One region of the Paenibacillus sp. 10L310 genome, then DNA from elsewhere that is predicted to be linked to it. Evidence: riboswitches for the same ligand, from Rfam matches in the RefSeq annotation. Region 1 holds a riboswitch; each other region holds the start of a gene.

Region 1 (4,218 bases):
CGTTTCAGATGCTTCCACAGCCTGACTTTGCACTTCCAGATCCGAAAACTTACCTGTTCCAAGCAACAATCTGGACTCAAACGTATATTTACCAATGTTCAACATCATCAACCGCCTCCTACAAAATGTACAATCTCGATTCGATCGCCTTCTCTTAATGCCGTCGTTTCATGATACTCACGGGTTAAAATATGCTTGTTCAGCTCTACAACTACAGTCTTGACTTGCAAATCAAAAGATTGGAGTAATTTATCCACACGATTCAATCTGTCTTCAATCTCCATCCGTTGACCATTAACGATGATATTCACTGCACCACTCCCTTTCTGTTCAATCGCTCAGGGCTCAGCGCCTCAATTCCGAGTTCTTCTGAGCTTTTGCCAGCGAGCAACTCAGCGATAAGCCTGCCTGTTATCGCACTAAGCAAGATACCGTTGCGGTAATGTCCAAAGGCGGCAAACAACCCGGGTATACTCTTGCAAGCACCTATATAAGGCAGTCCATCGGGAGTTGCCGGTCTTACGCCTGCCCACGCTCGTATAAATTGCGCTTCCTTCATCCCAGGTACCCAGTGGGTAGCCGCTGTTAGCAGCTTCTGAACACCCTGTACAGAAACGTTCAAATCCGTTCTGCCTGGCAGACTGGTTGCCCCAAGCCAAACCTCTCCATTGGCTTTGGGAACAATATAGATATCCTCTGCATACACCGTTCTATCAGGTCTGTACCCTGCATGTTCATCTGAGAACTGAACGGCGGCTATTTCACCTTTTACCGACCACACAGGCAAGCTCAGATTCACATGTCTCATCAACTCTTCACTCTGTAATCCAGCCGCTATAATGACCTGTTTGCATTTCATCTCACCGATCGATGTGGTGATCCCCTGCACGCCGTGTTCGTTTGCTTGCACACGTATATCCTGTATGTCCTCCATAACCCGTGCTCCCAATGCTTGAGCGGATTCAGCATATGCCTTCGTTAGATGGACTGGAAGAATTTCACTCTCGTAAGGTCTGTAGTAGGCTCCATACGTATCTCTGTTAAGCCATGATGCCTCCTGTTGCACAACGGAACGGTCCCACCACACCTCATCAGCAGAAGCAGACAACGCAGACTTCCGATTGTCCTTATAACTACTTAATTCACTGTATGAACGAAAAGGAGTTAGGAATCCCTGGCGTTGCAGACCAGTCTCTATCTCACTGAGTGTAGCCATTAGCACCTGTTGCTCGATAAGTAACTGCCTGCTCTGCCTGGCAAGCTTAGCCATCAAAGGATGAGCAAAATCCTCACTGTCTGCTGCCAGCATCCCAGCCGCTGCGCAAGAAGTCCCTCCTGCAATCGCCGAACGCTCCAGTAACAGCACATCCTGTCCATGGGAAGCAAGCTCATACGCAATGGCACATCCAACAACGCCTCCGCCTACAATAATCGTTTCTGCATAAATCTTATCCGGTCTATCAGTAATGATCTTTTTCATCCTCTCATCTCCTTGATTCAGCGGCTCAAACTTTCTGTAGCAACGATAGCCTGCCTTAATGATTCAGCGGCCCGATCCGGGGAATCGCTCGCCCATACATTCGAAATCACAGCGACTCCCTGTGAGCCTGCAGAGCGAATAGCGTGAATGTTTCCCGGTTCGATGCCCCCAATCGCCATGACAGGAATGGAGACACCAGAGCACACTTCAGCCAGAGCATATAATCCTCTTGGTTCAAGATCAGGCTTACTGTTGGTTGAGTAGACATGCCCGAAGAAAAGGTAATCGGCTCCCCGTTCTTCAGCGATTTTTGCCTCATCGATTGAATGAACAGATACACCCAGACGAATTCGCTGGACATTGCTTATAACAGCAGGGTTGTAGTTACGTATCGCATCTTGCCCCCAATGTACACCGCCATAGATGTCATTCTGTGAAGGCAGCTCTGAACCATTGATAACGATGCGACAAGACGGAACGCCAACACCACGCAGACTTTCAGCCCAACCGATCTTTTGTTGCCACGAGAGTTGTTTCTCTCGTATATGGATGTAGTCCACCCATGGCCAAACGTCCTTTGCAGCTTTTACAAAAGATGCTTGATTCCCTACACCCGTAGATACAACATGCAGTTCAAATGATCCGTGTACACGTTCATGAGAAATTACCGTACTTTTCATCTCCTTCCATGCGTGAATGCTATGAAAACACAAAAAAGCCACTCCCGTAGGGGAGTGGCTGCGTATTAATTATAGGACCAGATGACTGACTGATACATACAGTTCATTTCGTGCAATAAAGCTATAGACCTTATAGCCATAACGTTATACACGCAACTGCATGTTTCAATTTACTAAGCAAGACGGTTGAATTCTTTCGAATTGCCGTTTGCTCACGTCATTCACTGAAACGCGCTCGCCACTTCCCTACGCTGGTATGATCCAGATCAGGTGCAAAGGGTCCGGAATCGCATTCTTCCATCTCAGCCACATCGTGCGGCCCCCCTAGTGTTCATATGAAGTTGTAGCCTATGTTACCATAGAAGGATTTTTTTGTCACCGTTCATTTCTATTAAGCGTTGCTTGAATTGTCTAGTTTTTCTCAGACCATTCTTCAACATTCCATGTTTTGGTAACCCAACCCTCGTAGAAATCAGGTTCATGAGATACCAGCAACACCGTTCCCTTGAATTCTTGCAAGGCACGCTGTAACTCAGCTTTAGCTGTGACATCCAAATGGTTCGTCGGCTCATCGAATAGAATCCAGTTGCTTTCACGCATCAAGAGTTTGCATAGACGAACCTTGGCTTGCTCTCCACCACTCAGCATGTTAAGCGGACGGGTAATGTGCTCATTTTTCAACCCGCAGCGAGCGAGATGACCCCGGACCTCATTCTGGGTCAAATGTGAAAACTCATTCCAGACATCCTCAATCGGCGTGATATTCCCAGCACGAACTTCCTGCTCAAAATAGGCCGTTTCGAGATAATCGCCCAAGAAAGTCTTTCCACTGAGTGGAGATATTTTTCCCAGGATGGTTTTCAGCAGTGTTGATTTACCCACACCATTACAACCTACGATGGCAATTTTTTCACCACGTTCAATTGTCATTGTCATTTTAGGCAGCAAAGGATACGTATATCCAATTTCAAAATCAATGCCCTCAAAGACCGTTTTGCTGCTCGCGCGGGCATCCTTGAATTTGAACGTTGGTTTGGCCGCTTCATCTGGACGATCAATACGTTCAATTCTGTCCAGTTGCTTCTCCCGGCTCTTCGCTCGACCAGAAGTTGAAGCACGTGCCTTGTTACGCTGAATGAAATCTTCCTGCTTCTTGATGTACTCTTGCTGCTTCTCGTACGCATCAATATGCTGGGCTTTATTCATATCAGCCATCTCGAGGAACTTGTTATAGTTCGCTGCATATCTCGTTAATTTGGCAAATTCCAAATGATAAATGACATTTACGACTTCATTCATGAATTCCGTGTCATGGGAGATTAAAAGAAACGCATGAGGGTAGTCCTTCAGGTAACGTGACAACCATTCAATGTGTTCTACATCCAGATAGTTGGTCGGCTCATCCAGCAAAAGAGCTGTAGGTTTCTCAAGCAGAAGCTTGGCCAGAAGCACCTTGGTACGTTGTCCACCACTTAGAGCTGCGACATCCCGATCCAGACCAATTGCGGACAAACCAAGTCCATTGGCCATCTCTTCCACTTTTACGTCAATCAGATAAAAGTCGCCCTGTTCCAGTTGTTCCTGAATATCGCCCATCTCTTCCAGCAACTGCTCCAGCTTATCTGGATCTGCATCTGCCATCTGGTCCGTTATATTCATCATTTCTTTTTCTAATTCAAGCAACGGAAGGAATGCATCTTTAAGAACGTCACGAATGGTTTTGCCTGGGGTAAGCTTCGTGTGCTGATCCAGATATCCATAACGGACCTTAGGTGTCCATTCCACTTTTCCACTATCTTTAAGCAATTTACCGGTAAGGATGTTCATTAATGTGGATTTACCCACACCATTGGCACCAACAAGTCCTACGCGCTCTCCGGCAAGTAAACGAAACGATACATTTTTAAATAACGTGCGATCTCCAAAATTGTGACTTACGTTCTCTACTGACAATAAACTCATAAGATGAGGTTGCTCCTATCTATTAGACATTACTTTTGTTATTGTTCCGAAACCCTATTCTAGCACAGGTCCCGTCTTTTCTGAAAGTAATGTAAA
Region 2 (4,218 bases), on a different contig from region 1:
CATTTCCGCATGTTTGAAATCTAACGAATCCTAGAGACGTTATTATAGATAATTAGCTTCAATTAAATGTCTCGTTGGAGGTTTTTTTGCATAATAACACCGCTGAGATTCGTTAGGTTTTCATTCCCTTAGGAACTTGCCTAATAAGGTGTCCTCGATTCGTTAGCGCTGTTTTGCCTCTCTCATCACCTTTCATTAAAGGTGAGAATAATATCTATTCATTTGCACAAGATTGCCCAGGAAATACTTATGGTCAACCAAATCACACACTTTTATTAACGACAGGCATTACGGGCCCGTTATCCTTGATGAACTTACCGAATACATATCGGACGAGTGGTCCCAGAACGATCAACTGATATGGAAGCGCAAGGCTGAAGTTACGAGCAATGGTATGGAGATACGTACGGAGTACGGATGACCCACTTAATTGATCAGCGAGATATGCCGAGATCATTCCATACATGGACATGATCAGAACCATGCCAATCACCATGAAAAATGACATGACGAGCACACCCAGAATCTTGTAGGACTTGTCAAAGGGCAAAGAGAATGCAATCTTTCTCGCCACAGGGCCAACAATGAAAGACTCCACCAGAAACGCGATGACAAAACATAATATGAATTGAAGCAGTATTTCAAGCGGGGACATCTTGCCGAGTAACCCACTGTGCCATAGATTGAAGAACATCATGACCAAGACCATTCCTATACACATCATTAATCCGAAAATAATTTGTTCCTTCTTGCTGGTTGGCAATTCTCTCATCCTCTCTGTTTACCTTCGTAATTATAGAGATGAGGAAACCCTTCACATAAGTGAACATTTTGTGAACAATTATGATTTTTCCATTTTAAAATTGGATTTGACAACCATGTAGTACAGCTCTATGATATCCCTTAAAATGGTAGAAACATTCACTACATAAGGAGGTTTTTGATTGTGAGTTTTCAAAAGCGCATTGACCACGTCGGCATTGCCGTTCGTGATCTGGAGACCACGCTGCGTTTCTACACGGAGATCGTTGGTCTTGAATTGAAAGACCGGGTGACCCATACCAACGGCGTCATTCAGCTTGCCTTCCTTGGCTTCAATGGAAGTAATGAGACTGAGATTGAGTTAATTCAAGGATACAGCGACAAGCTACCTTCTGAAGGTACGGTGCACCATTTTGCGATCCACGTGGATGATCTTGATTCTGAGTACAAACGCATTCAATCCACCGAAGCCGAATTTATCGACGGAGAGATTATCACACTGCCTAACGGTTACCGCTATTTCTTCATCTATGGACCTGAAAAGGAATGGATTGAGTTCTTCCAGCGCTAAGAATTGGAGCTGATTTCATGAACATTTTAATTACTGGCGCAGCCGGAAAAATTGGACGTGACTTGTCCCAACACTTGCAGAAGCATTTCGCCTGCGACTAACGGATTTAAATATCGACAGACTGCATACGTATCAAGGGACCAGCCATGAGATCATGACACTGGATGTGACAGACCCCGAAGCCTGTCAGCGTGCTTGCGAAGGCATGGATGTGGTTGTACATCTGGCTGGAGATCCTTCCCCGAATGCCGGATTTTATGAATCGTTGTTGGACATCAATATCAAAGGTACATTTAATGTATTCCGTGCAGCTAAAGACCAAGGTGTACGAAGAGTCATTCTTGCAAGCAGTGCACAGACGATTGAGGGGTATCCCATTGATGCTCAAGTCTATCCGGACATGCCAACACGTCCACGGAATTTGTACGGGGTTAGCAAATGTTTTGGAGAATCGCTCGCTTCCTATTTTGCGTATACCGAAGGTTTACAAAGTGTAGCAATACGTATAGGTGCATATGATGATTTTCAACCGGACGGACCCGTGCTGGAGGCAAGGGATATGAGCGCGTATATTAGTCCGGCTGACTTGTGTGATTTGATGTTCAAAGCAATTACAACTACCGATCTGGAACCCTTCACCATACTGCATGGGATCTCGAATAATCGGTTTAAACGATTAAATCTGGAAAACACTCAGAAACAGGTAGGTTATGACCCAAAATCCGATGCTTTTGCACTCAGTCAGATTGCCTTATATGATTCCCCACGATAATTATTGAAAATAACACATCCAAACAGGCTGTTATACATATGTATAACGGCCTGTTTGATAACTTATACGTGTCCCTATCCAGTTCATGACTGGACACGTTCCACCCGCTGGCCTATAATTACACCTAGTAATGCCCGTAACTTCATAGTTTCCCAGGGGAGTCGGAATTGGCCGGCTGAGAGTGTATCCCACCAAGATACTAACCCTTAGACCTGATCTGGATCATGCCAGCGTAGGAATCGGAGTATATCGAAATGGCACAGCCCTATGGCTGAACGCCACCTCTCTAACGCCTGCACGCGTCCCGGAATACGGGGCGCTTTTTTTGTTACTATCAGAAAGTATAAGTTTGGAAGCATCACCTTCCTGATATTGCAAGAAAAACTGCCGCTAAGCGCAGTCTGGCTTCCTTGAATGACATCGATGGACGTTTTACTTGTTCAAAAATAACGTCATCCGGATCTCAACTGGTATAAATCTGTCGATTTATGCAAGATGATTGGATATGAAGCCAAGGAGTACCCCGTGCCAATCGGCCGGACATACCGAAGGAGAGACCACAGATGAAATGGCGTAAAACGATGGGATTGTTGCTCTTGTGCGTGCTTATGGTGACTGTAGCCGCATGTGGTGGCAAAGAAGCTGCCCCAGCTGGGCAGAACGGCAACACAAATACGGAAAGCAGCAACGAAGGTGACACTGCCGCCCTGAAAGATATTAAAGTGGTGCTCGACTGGACACCAAATACGAATCATACAGGCCTGTATGCAGCTGTAGATCAAGGTTTTTATAAAGCCGAAGGCTTGAACGTGGAGATTGTACAACCAGGTGCCGGTGGCGCAGATACAATGGTTGCCTCCAATGAAGTGCCTTTTGGCGTAAGTTATCAGGAGAGTGTAACTCAAGCCCGCACACAGGGTGTTCCATTGGTCTCCATCGCAGCAGTTATTCAGCATAATACATCTGGTTTCGCTGCTCCGGCGGATCGGAATATCAAGTCACCGAAAGATTTTGAAGGTAAAACCTATGGCGGTTGGGGTTCCCCAGTCGAAGAAGCCGTGATGCAATCCATTATGGAAGGCGACGGAGCCGATGTATCCAAAGTGAAAAACATTAACATGGGTGACGCCGACTTTTTCACCGCAGTGAAACGAGACATTGATTTTGCATGGATTTTCTACGCTTGGACGGGTATTGAAGCCGAACTGCGCGGGGAACCGATCGACATGTTATATGTGAAGGATTATTCAGATGCATTGGATTACTACACGCCTGTACTAGTAACAAACGAGCAGACGATCCAAAACGACCCTGAGTTGGTGAAAGCATTCCTGAAAGCCACTTCAGAAGGATATCAATACGCAATTGATCATCCCGAAGACGCAGCCAACATTCTGATCAAGGCCGTACCGGATCTGGATAAAGACTTGGTACTGGCAAGCCAGAAATGGCTTAGTCCAAAGTACACAGATGACGCCCCACGCTGGGGTGAGCAAAAGCAGGAAGTGTGGCAGAACTACACCGACTGGATGTTTAGCAAAAAACTGCTGGATGAACAGATCGATGTGAGCAAGGCATATACGAACGAGTTCTTACCCCAATAAAATTTCTCATATAAAACGAACTTAAATTTTACACGAGGACGGAGAGGACAGAAATAACGTGAAAAAGCGAAGCGGTCGCCTTTATCACCGGATTTTCCCTTTAGAGAAAGGGAATCAAAAAAATCTGGGGATAACAGCGATTGGAAGGTTATTCTGTCATCGAAGTGGCAAGTGTAACAGTCATTAGTTCATTTTATATATCACGAAAGGAGCCGTGATCTCTCATGGCAAGCACACTACTTAGTATTCAGGTTATCCCGAAAACGCCAAATGGCGAGAACTCTTATCCTTACGTTGATCGAGCCATTGAAGTTATTCAGCAATCTGGCTTGAAGTATCAGGTGAATGCGCTCGACACAACGATGGAAGGTGAACTGGAGGAACTGCTGGAAGTTGTACGTAAAATGCACGAGGTACTTGTGGAGGCTGGCAGCCCAAGCATCATCTCCCAGATCAAAATCGCCCATAGCCCTACTGGCTTCAGCATGGATACCCTGACGGAGAAGTAT
Region 3 (4,218 bases), on a different contig from region 1:
CTCAGTGATGCTCTTTTATTCGTTATCGCAGGAATTCTGTATAAGATATGGACCACACTTAATCACAAAGCTAATTCTGATAAAGGCTGAGTATGGTTAAGAATACATACATGACATAAAACTAAAAAAAGCCGTTCTTCTCTGCAATGACAGAGAGAAACGGCTTTATCTCTATTTCAGACTGCCCAGCTTGCGCTGTACCGGCGCCTAGGAGCGTGTCCGATATTCCTCGGCCTTTTCCTGCATCCCGGCAGCTACAGCCTCATTCTCGGACAACCCTTTGTCTGCGGCAAAGGCACGAATGTCCTGCGTAATGCGCATGCTACAGAACTTTGGTCCGCACATGGAGCAGAAATGAGCTTCCTTGGCCCCTTCTGCTGGCAGCGTCTCGTCATGGTAGGATAATGCCCGTTCCGGGTCCAGTGACAGGTTGAACTGGTCCCGCCAGCGGAACTCAAAGCGTGCCTTGGACAATGCGTCATCGCGGCGTTGAGCACGCGGATGGCCTTTCGCCAGATCGGCGGCATGAGCTGCGATCTTGTAGGCGATGACCCCTTCCCGCACATCATCCTTGTTGGGCAGGCCCAAATGTTCTTTTGGCGTAACATAACAGAGCATGGACGTGCCGAACCAGCCAATCATGGCCGCACCAATGGCGGATGTGATGTGATCATATCCTGGCGCAATGTCGGTCGTTAGCGGCCCAAGTGTGTAGAACGGTGCTTCTTTACAGATCTCCATCTGCAAGTCCACATTCTCCTTGATCTTATGCATCGGCACATGACCCGGGCCTTCGATCATCACCTGCACATCATGCTTCCATGCGATCTGCGTCAGTTCCCCAAGCGTAGCCAGTTCCGCCATCTGAGCTTCGTCATTCGCATCGTAGATACTGCCTGGACGAAGTCCATCTCCCAGCGAAAACGCCACATCATACCTTTTCATAATCTCGCAGATTTCTTCAAAATGGGTGTACAAAAAATTCTCCTGATGATGCGCAAGGCACCATGCTGCCATAATGGACCCACCTCGAGACACAATGCCTGTCATCCGCTTGGCGGTCATGGGGATATAACGCAGCAGTACACCTGCATGAATCGTAAAGTAGTCCACGCCCTGCTCTGCCTGCTCAATGAGTGTGTCACGGTACAACTCCCAGGTCAGCGCTTCCGCTTCGCCATTCACCTTCTCCAGCGCCTGATACAGCGGCACCGTACCAATCGGCACAGGTGAATTGCGGATAATCCATTCCCGGGTGGTATGAATGTTTTTGCCTGTGGACAGATCCATCACCGTATCCGATCCCCATCGTACCGCCCAGGTCATCTTCTCCACCTCTTCCTCAATGGAAGAAGATACAGCAGAGTTACCTATGTTGGCATTGATCTTCACGTGAAAATGACGACCGATCAACATCGGCTCACTCTCCGGGTGATTGATGTTGGATGGCAGAATGGCCCGTCCACTCGCCAGCTCCTGCCGCACAAATTCCGGTTCCACGCCTTCACGAATGGCGGCAAACTCCATCTCTGCCGTAATGACTCCCTGCCTCGCATAATGCATCTGGGTCACACAGCGTCCTGGCTGTGCTCGCAGCGGTTTGCCTCGTAATCCGGGGTACTCTTCAGCGCCAGCTCTCTTCCCTCCGGGCTTTAGTCCGTTATCCTCCGGTTTAACTGTACGGCCTTGGTAAGCTTCGACATCGCCACGCTCTGTGATCCAACGGGTGCGCAGAGCTGGCAAACCTGCACGGATATCCGCATGAAATGCGGGATCGGTCATGGGGCCGCTCGTATCGTAGACACGCAGCGGTTCGTTATGCTCCACCCCTTGGGGAGTATTCGTGTCATGAAGGGCTATCTCACGTTCCGGTACAGCAATGTCCGGCCGTGAGCCCTGAATGTAGACTTTGCGGCTGCCCGGAAAGGGCTGAACCCGTCCGGCCGCTCCTGTTTCTTTTTCCACCTGCTGATCGTTATGTCCCTGCTCCGTCGCTTGTTGTCCCGTTTGATTTCCTGTACTCATGTTCGCTTGTCTCCTCCTCAGTGTTCGTCGCTTGTTTGGTTGGTTTCATCATTAGCTCGCTTACGTACCTGTCCCAAATCATGCGCAATGCAGAGAAGAAAGAGCGATCCTACACCAGACCAGGGGAGACACTTTTCATGTACAGTTAACAACAGACGGAGGCTGCCACAGATCATCGATCTATAAGACTTCCCTCCTCATCCAAGCCCACTTCCGCAGGTTATCGAAAAAGAGGCCCATAAAATCCGCGCTATATCGCCCGTTCCCTGTATATAAAAAAGCCGGTCCCCGAAGGAACCGACTTTTATGTCCATCACCAATAATGCACCTTCAATCAGCTCCTTAACAGAGCCCTACAAGGGTCACATCATGTGGTGGTTGTGGTCATATCGCCGATTACTTCCCTACGCTGGTATGATCCAGATCAGGTGCAAAGGGTCCGGAATCTCATGCGATTCCGTCTCAGTCCGGACAATTCGGACTCCCCCAGTAACGTTAATAAGTTGCGGCTTACATAAGCCGCCGTTCATATTCAATGAAGCTGGCCCCGTTGGGCCGTCCATTACAGAGTAGCGCAACCGGAACATAAAAACAACCTTTATATTCCAAATGATCAAACTCTATTGGAGAAAAAACTTACATCAACATCAGGATAACATGAGCCCCATTTGCGTAGCAGCATCCTTCAACACAGGTGCGTATTCATGCAATGTCTCCTGCGAGAGTCGACTGACAGGTCCTGAGACCGAGAGCGCAGCTGCAATATTGCCTCTGCGATCCATAATCGGTACAGATACCGCGGCAGCTCCCGGCTCACGTTCCTCATAACTTGTGGCATATCCGTTATCCCGGATATCTCCCATCTGCGCTAAATACACCGCGGGATCAATAAACACCGGCCATTCCGGCCCGTTCATCAGTTCTTCACGATCCTCGTCCGTGGCAAACGCCATCAGGACTTTGCTGGAAGCGCCCACAGACAGCGGCAGTCTAACACCAACGGGGGCAACTCGGCGAATCGCCTGATCACTTTGCACAGCCTGAATCCGAATCCGTTCACTGCCATCACGCAGGTACAGACTCACGGTCTCCCCCAATCGATCTCTCAGTCGCTCCATCGCAGGCAACAGCAGAATAGCGGGATCATCACTGCGGGACATATGAGCTGACAGCTCCCAGATTCGGATGCCAAGTCGGTACTTCTCTGTTGCTGCATCGCGGATCACGAACCCTCGATCCTCCAGCGTAGCCATCAAGCGGTGGACTGTACTTTTGTGCAGGCCGATCTGGCTGGCAATTTCGGTGAGTCCCAGATCACTGCGTGTGGTAAAACATAATAATATATCCAGCGCCCGTTCCACAGCCCGGACGGTTAACTTGCGATCTTCCATGGCATAATGCCCTCCTCATGTTTCATCACATGAAACTTGGTTACATAAATTATATGAGAAACGGTCTCATCTGTAAACCAAAAAGAGCCAAAATCAAAATAGGCCAACCTGAAAATTTTTCCTTTTTATAAGACTTAATCCCCTGTAATTTACACACTAAGGTAATGTTACCCATATATCTTAAGAACTATATAACAATTGCGTAACAAATGCCCTCAATCAATTGACTTTGACTATATTGGAACATACGATAAAGATATATTACATTAAGATATCGCTCTGAAGCAGGCTCTGAAATCGACGCAATTCTCTTTACATGTCGTTGTTATCTTCAACTGAACTTCAAAGGAGGGGCATTCATGTATCAATCATCCCAGAGCGAAGCCCCGCTGCAAACAAAAGTGTCCGATCTGCCCTCTTCCCTATCACCGAGGCTGATTCGGTTCAAACATATTATCGTAGCGTTGCTGCTCTCCGTTGTATTTTTTCTACTGTTTTGTTTTATTGCACTGCATGGTTATATCGCATGGGTATTATCCAATCCAACGGTAGCGCCAGTCTTCTCCAATCCGATGCAAGCCAAGAACATGAAGTATGAAGATATCACGTTCCCGGCAGCAGATGGCAGCCGGACGATGCAGGGATGGTATATACCTGCTGACAATGCTGCAAGCAAAACGATTATTTTCAGTCACGGCTATGGTGCCAATCGTGAAGAAACATGGGTACCCATGTATGACCTGGCACACTATGCCCATCAACTTGGGTTCAACGTGGTCATGTTCGATTATGGCTTCGCCTC
Region 4 (4,218 bases), on a different contig from region 1:
TCTATGCCTGGGATGTGGTAAACGAGGCGATTGCGGATAGCAATGGTGATGCCAACGGTTTACGTAAAAGTCCCTTTTATGAACTAATTGGTCCGGATTATATTGAGAAAACCTATGAATTCGCTCGTGCAGCCGATCCGAATGCCAAATTATATTACAACGAATACTTCACGGAAATCCCTGAGAAAAGAGAGCATATGTATCAGTTGGTCAAACGACTGAAAGAGAAAGGGCTCATCGATGGTGTGGGTTTGCAATCCCACTATAACCTGGAATCCCCGCCCATCAAGGAAATTGAAAAAACGATCAGCATGTTCGCCGAACTTGGATTGGATATTCAGATCACGGAACTGGATGTGGATAGCGGAATTCCATTTGGTGAAGAGATGTCCGATGAAGTTGCAGTAAAGCAGGCGTATCGATATAAGGAACTGTTGGATTTGTACAAAAAACACAAAGACCACATTTCTTCAGTTACCTTATGGGGACTCCAAGATGAGAAGTCTTACAACAACCAGGCTATGCTGTTTGATTCAGCCCTGAAGGCCAAAAAGGCATACTGGGGACTCGTGGATGAATCCAGTTTGCCTGTGTTGACGCAGAGAGCCGTCTCACTTTCGGGTAAACCGGATATCAAAAAACAGACACAAGATCCGCTCTGGAACAAAGCGGTGTCTACTCCACTGAAGGGTGACTCTACGGGATCAGCCAGTTTCCGCACTTTATGGGATCATAGTAACCTGTATATCCTCGTGGATGTACAGGATGCAAAGGCAGATGTGAATGACAGAGTAGATATCTTTGTTGATCTCAATAATGGCAAGACCACTTCATATGAAGCAGATGACCGACACGTAATCATTAAGCGGTCGGGCAAAGCTGAGGGTGTGGAGCAGCGTTCATATCGTGTACGCGAGACAAAAGCCGGATATCAGGTTGAATTGTCCATTCCGTGGGGTGGTATCCAAGTCGGATCAGAATATGAAGCCGGATTGGATATCCGTGTGACTGATGGCGGTTCAAGTGGGACACAACCTTATAATCCACTGTACTGGAATGATCGAACACAATCTCAGGAACAGGATACAAGCAAATACGGCGTGATTCAACTCGCCCCTATGCCCAAATCTGCACAAGCTGTGCAAGGGATTGTTCAGATTGATGGGAAGAAAGACACATCATGGAATAAGGCTGCACCATTTGAAGTAAAACGGTTGAACCAGAGCGAAGGTGCAGAGGCAGTGGCTCGCGCAATGTGGTCAGGTGAGTATCTATACCTGCTGATCGACGTCACTGATCCAAACATCATTACAGATAGTATCAACCCATGGGATCAGGATTCGGTTGAGATTTTCCTGGACGAGAATCACCAGCGCACACCGTATTTTCAATATGATGATGCCCAGTTCAGAATCAGTGCAGACAATGTAGGAACCTTTGCAGGCGGTGCCTCACCCGGACGCCTTGTAAGTGCTGTGAAGAAAACGAATAAAGGATACCTCGTAGAAGCCAGAATTCATTTACAATCATTGACGCCCAAAACAGGAAATGTTCTCGGTTTCGAGCTTCAAATTAACGACAACCAGGGTGGAGGTAAACAGAACGTAGCCAAGTGGAATGATACGACCAATGAGAGCTGGAGAAACACTTCCCAGTACGGAATACTCACTTTTGTGGGAAAGAACAAACTCGGGCATTAAACCATTGGCAGTAGTTGCAAGAATAGAAACCATCATAACAGTGGCTAAAACTCAACCATTGTTGTGATGGTTTTCATCGTTTACATACGTCACTCAAGCTGATGAGGGCGATACAATCTGCCTTGACTGTATTAAACAGACCTTGATATACTAAATGAATGTTATTTTTTCTTTTATGTGGATAAGAAAGTAATCAACTACATACAACCGTTTGCGAGGGAGCCTTAACCGGCTGAGAGGGTGTTAAACCGACCTTACCTGACTTGGATAATGCCAACGTAGGGATGCAACGATGAAACGCTGTACTTGGGAAGCTCATGCGAACCCCCTTGTTTTAGTGTATTTGTCTGCGAAACATCCTATGGATGTTTCGTTTTTTTGTTTTTACATACGTACATTATGAATTGGAGAACACATGTTGACTATTTCAGAGAGACTATATCAGGCAGCACAGCCCGTGTGGAAGGAATGTCTCGAGCATCCCTTTGTTAGAGGAATCGGAGATGGTTCCTTAACGGTCGAACAATTTCGTTATTATTTGCTGCAAGACTACTTGTATCTGTTCGATTATGCCCGCGTATTTGCACTTGGTATCGTCAAGTCGCACGACCCCAAATTGATGCAGTTTTTTAGTGAAAACGTAGATAACATCCTGAATGGTGAAATGAAAATTCATCGTTCTTATATGGAGCGATTAGGAATTACAGAGGATCATGTTTTCCAGGTAAAACCTGCCCTGAAAAATGCAGCCTATACTAACTATATGCTCTCTGTTTCCCATGCGGGTGGCATAGCAGAAGTACTTGTATCCATTCTGGCCTGCTCATGGAGCTATGCAGAGATTGGTCAAGTCCTTGCCCAAAAGCCAGGTGCAGCTGAGCATCCTTTTTACGGAGAGTGGATCACAGGATATGCTTCCTCTGAATACAACAGCAACAATCAATCCCTTGTGACGTTAACGGATAAGCTATTAGAAGATTGTAGCGAGAAAACGTACCAACGGATGGAGGATATTTTCGTGATGTGCAGTCGCTTTGAGCTTGATTTTTGGGAAATGTCATGGAAGCTGGAGCCTTGAGTTCACTGGTAAAGTAGAGAGCAGCTAATCAAGGAACTAATGAAATCCGCTAACTCGTCGTATCGACGGTTTAGCGGATTTTGTGCAAAGATGACTTAAGTCATCTTATACATAGTAACCGCACCTCTAAATCGATAGACTCAAGTTAAGGTTGTTGTGATAAAGGACGGCCGGACCATACAAAGAGGGGTAACGAATGAACGAAATCATAAAAAAGAAGCTGCTGGACAAAAATGAACTGCTCATTAACATGGTGATTGAACGCGTAAAAAGAGATTTTCTAGATGATATCGCCATTATTGGGCTTACTGGTTCATTTAGCACCGAGGACTTTCACGAGAAGAGCGATCTTGATTTAATTATCATTAATAATACAGAAAAGGGATGGGAAATATCTGACTGCTTCATCTTGGACGATGTTGGGTATGACATCTATTGCACGCCATGGGATTCAAGAATACAAGAGCAATCCACCTTGGAGAGTCCCAACGTATCGAGCCTAACCGACCTGAAAATACTCTACTATGCAAAGCCTGAGGATTTGGAGAAATTGAACAACTTCCAGCAAAAAGCTCTTGATGCACTTGCGAATCCGATAGGAGAAGTGTGTCTTAATCGAGCAAATAAATGGATTGATCTGGCTAAGCAAGCATACAGCGATACGATGCTTGGTGAAGATATCGGTTCAGTGCGATATGCATCTGCTGGCGTTCTGTACAATCTCGTCAATGCCTTGGTGAGTATGAATAACACGTGTATCAAACGAGGGATCAAGCGATATTTGGAAGAGATACGCTCGTTTCGCTATGTTCCAGATGATCTCGAATCCTTATACATGTCAATCATCGAAGCTCATACCATTGAAGATATTCGAATAACATCTTTTAATATGTTGAATAGCGTTACGAGGTTACATAGCACGATGTGTGATAACTTCATTGTTAAACCGGCTCCGACCTTTGATAATCTGAGGGGAACATATGAAGAATTGTGGTGCAACTACCGTAATAAAATTTTGAACGGTGTTACAGCGAACGATGCTTCCTACGTCTTTCTTTCGGCCTTTGGAGCACATGGATATCTTGATGAAATGGCCATGGAGAAAGGCACCAAGAAATATGATCTTATGCGGTACTTTGATGCAAATAATTTACCAGTTATGAAAGAGAAGCTCCTTGAAGTGATGGATGATTATCTAGAAGAGTATGATAAGGTCGGCAGAACAGTCGAACGTTTTACAACCTTCGAGCAACTATATGCACATTATATGAATCATTGACCTTACATCCCAGTTGGTAATAAGCCCGTGGAAACGGACTGTAAACAATGTAATCATCTGCTTTTGATTAAATAATTTCTCAGGGAAATCATAGCAAATCCCCTGAGAAATTAAAGCATTATTCCAACGAATTTTAGACTGATACTACTGAATCTAATTTT

What was found. Region 1 has a riboswitch for thiamine pyrophosphate ahead of AC1DE7_RS09700 (thiamine phosphate synthase). Riboswitches for the same ligand answer to the same signal wherever they lie in the genome.
Region 2: another riboswitch for thiamine pyrophosphate. It lies ahead of AC1DE7_RS29535 (ABC transporter substrate-binding protein); the one in region 1 lies ahead of AC1DE7_RS09700 (thiamine phosphate synthase).
Region 3: another riboswitch for thiamine pyrophosphate. It lies ahead of thiC (phosphomethylpyrimidine synthase ThiC); the one in region 1 lies ahead of AC1DE7_RS09700 (thiamine phosphate synthase).
Region 4: another riboswitch for thiamine pyrophosphate. It lies ahead of tenA (thiaminase II); the one in region 1 lies ahead of AC1DE7_RS09700 (thiamine phosphate synthase).

Annotation. Positions count from the first base shown of each region.
Region 1 covers NZ_JBFTKC010000003.1:159,029-163,246, forward strand. The annotation lists gene AC1DE7_RS09685 (thiazole synthase) at 1-105, opposite strand, end outside; gene thiS (sulfur carrier protein ThiS) at 108-311, opposite strand; gene thiO (glycine oxidase ThiO) at 308-1,480, opposite strand; gene AC1DE7_RS09700 (thiamine phosphate synthase) at 1,498-2,160, opposite strand; TPP riboswitch at 2,387-2,496, opposite strand; gene AC1DE7_RS09705 (ABC-F family ATP-binding cassette domain-containing protein) at 2,572-4,122, opposite strand.
Region 2 covers NZ_JBFTKC010000027.1:36,795-41,012, forward strand. The annotation lists gene AC1DE7_RS29520 (DUF2798 domain-containing protein) at 263-772, opposite strand; gene AC1DE7_RS29525 (VOC family protein) at 947-1,333, shown strand; gene AC1DE7_RS29530 (NAD-dependent epimerase/dehydratase family protein) at 1,488-2,105, shown strand; TPP riboswitch at 2,250-2,362, shown strand; gene AC1DE7_RS29535 (ABC transporter substrate-binding protein) at 2,669-3,709, shown strand; gene AC1DE7_RS29540 (thiamine-binding protein) at 3,934-4,218, shown strand, end outside.
Region 3 covers NZ_JBFTKC010000018.1:57,808-62,025, forward strand. The annotation lists gene thiC (phosphomethylpyrimidine synthase ThiC) at 208-2,025, opposite strand; TPP riboswitch at 2,410-2,523, opposite strand; gene AC1DE7_RS26185 (IclR family transcriptional regulator) at 2,673-3,416, opposite strand; gene AC1DE7_RS26190 (alpha/beta hydrolase) at 3,776-4,218, shown strand, end outside.
Region 4 covers NZ_JBFTKC010000009.1:74,180-78,397, reverse strand. The annotation lists gene AC1DE7_RS19325 (endo-1,4-beta-xylanase) at 1-1,700, shown strand, start outside; TPP riboswitch at 1,906-2,003, shown strand; gene tenA (thiaminase II) at 2,116-2,778, shown strand; gene AC1DE7_RS19315 (nucleotidyltransferase domain-containing protein) at 2,975-4,057, shown strand.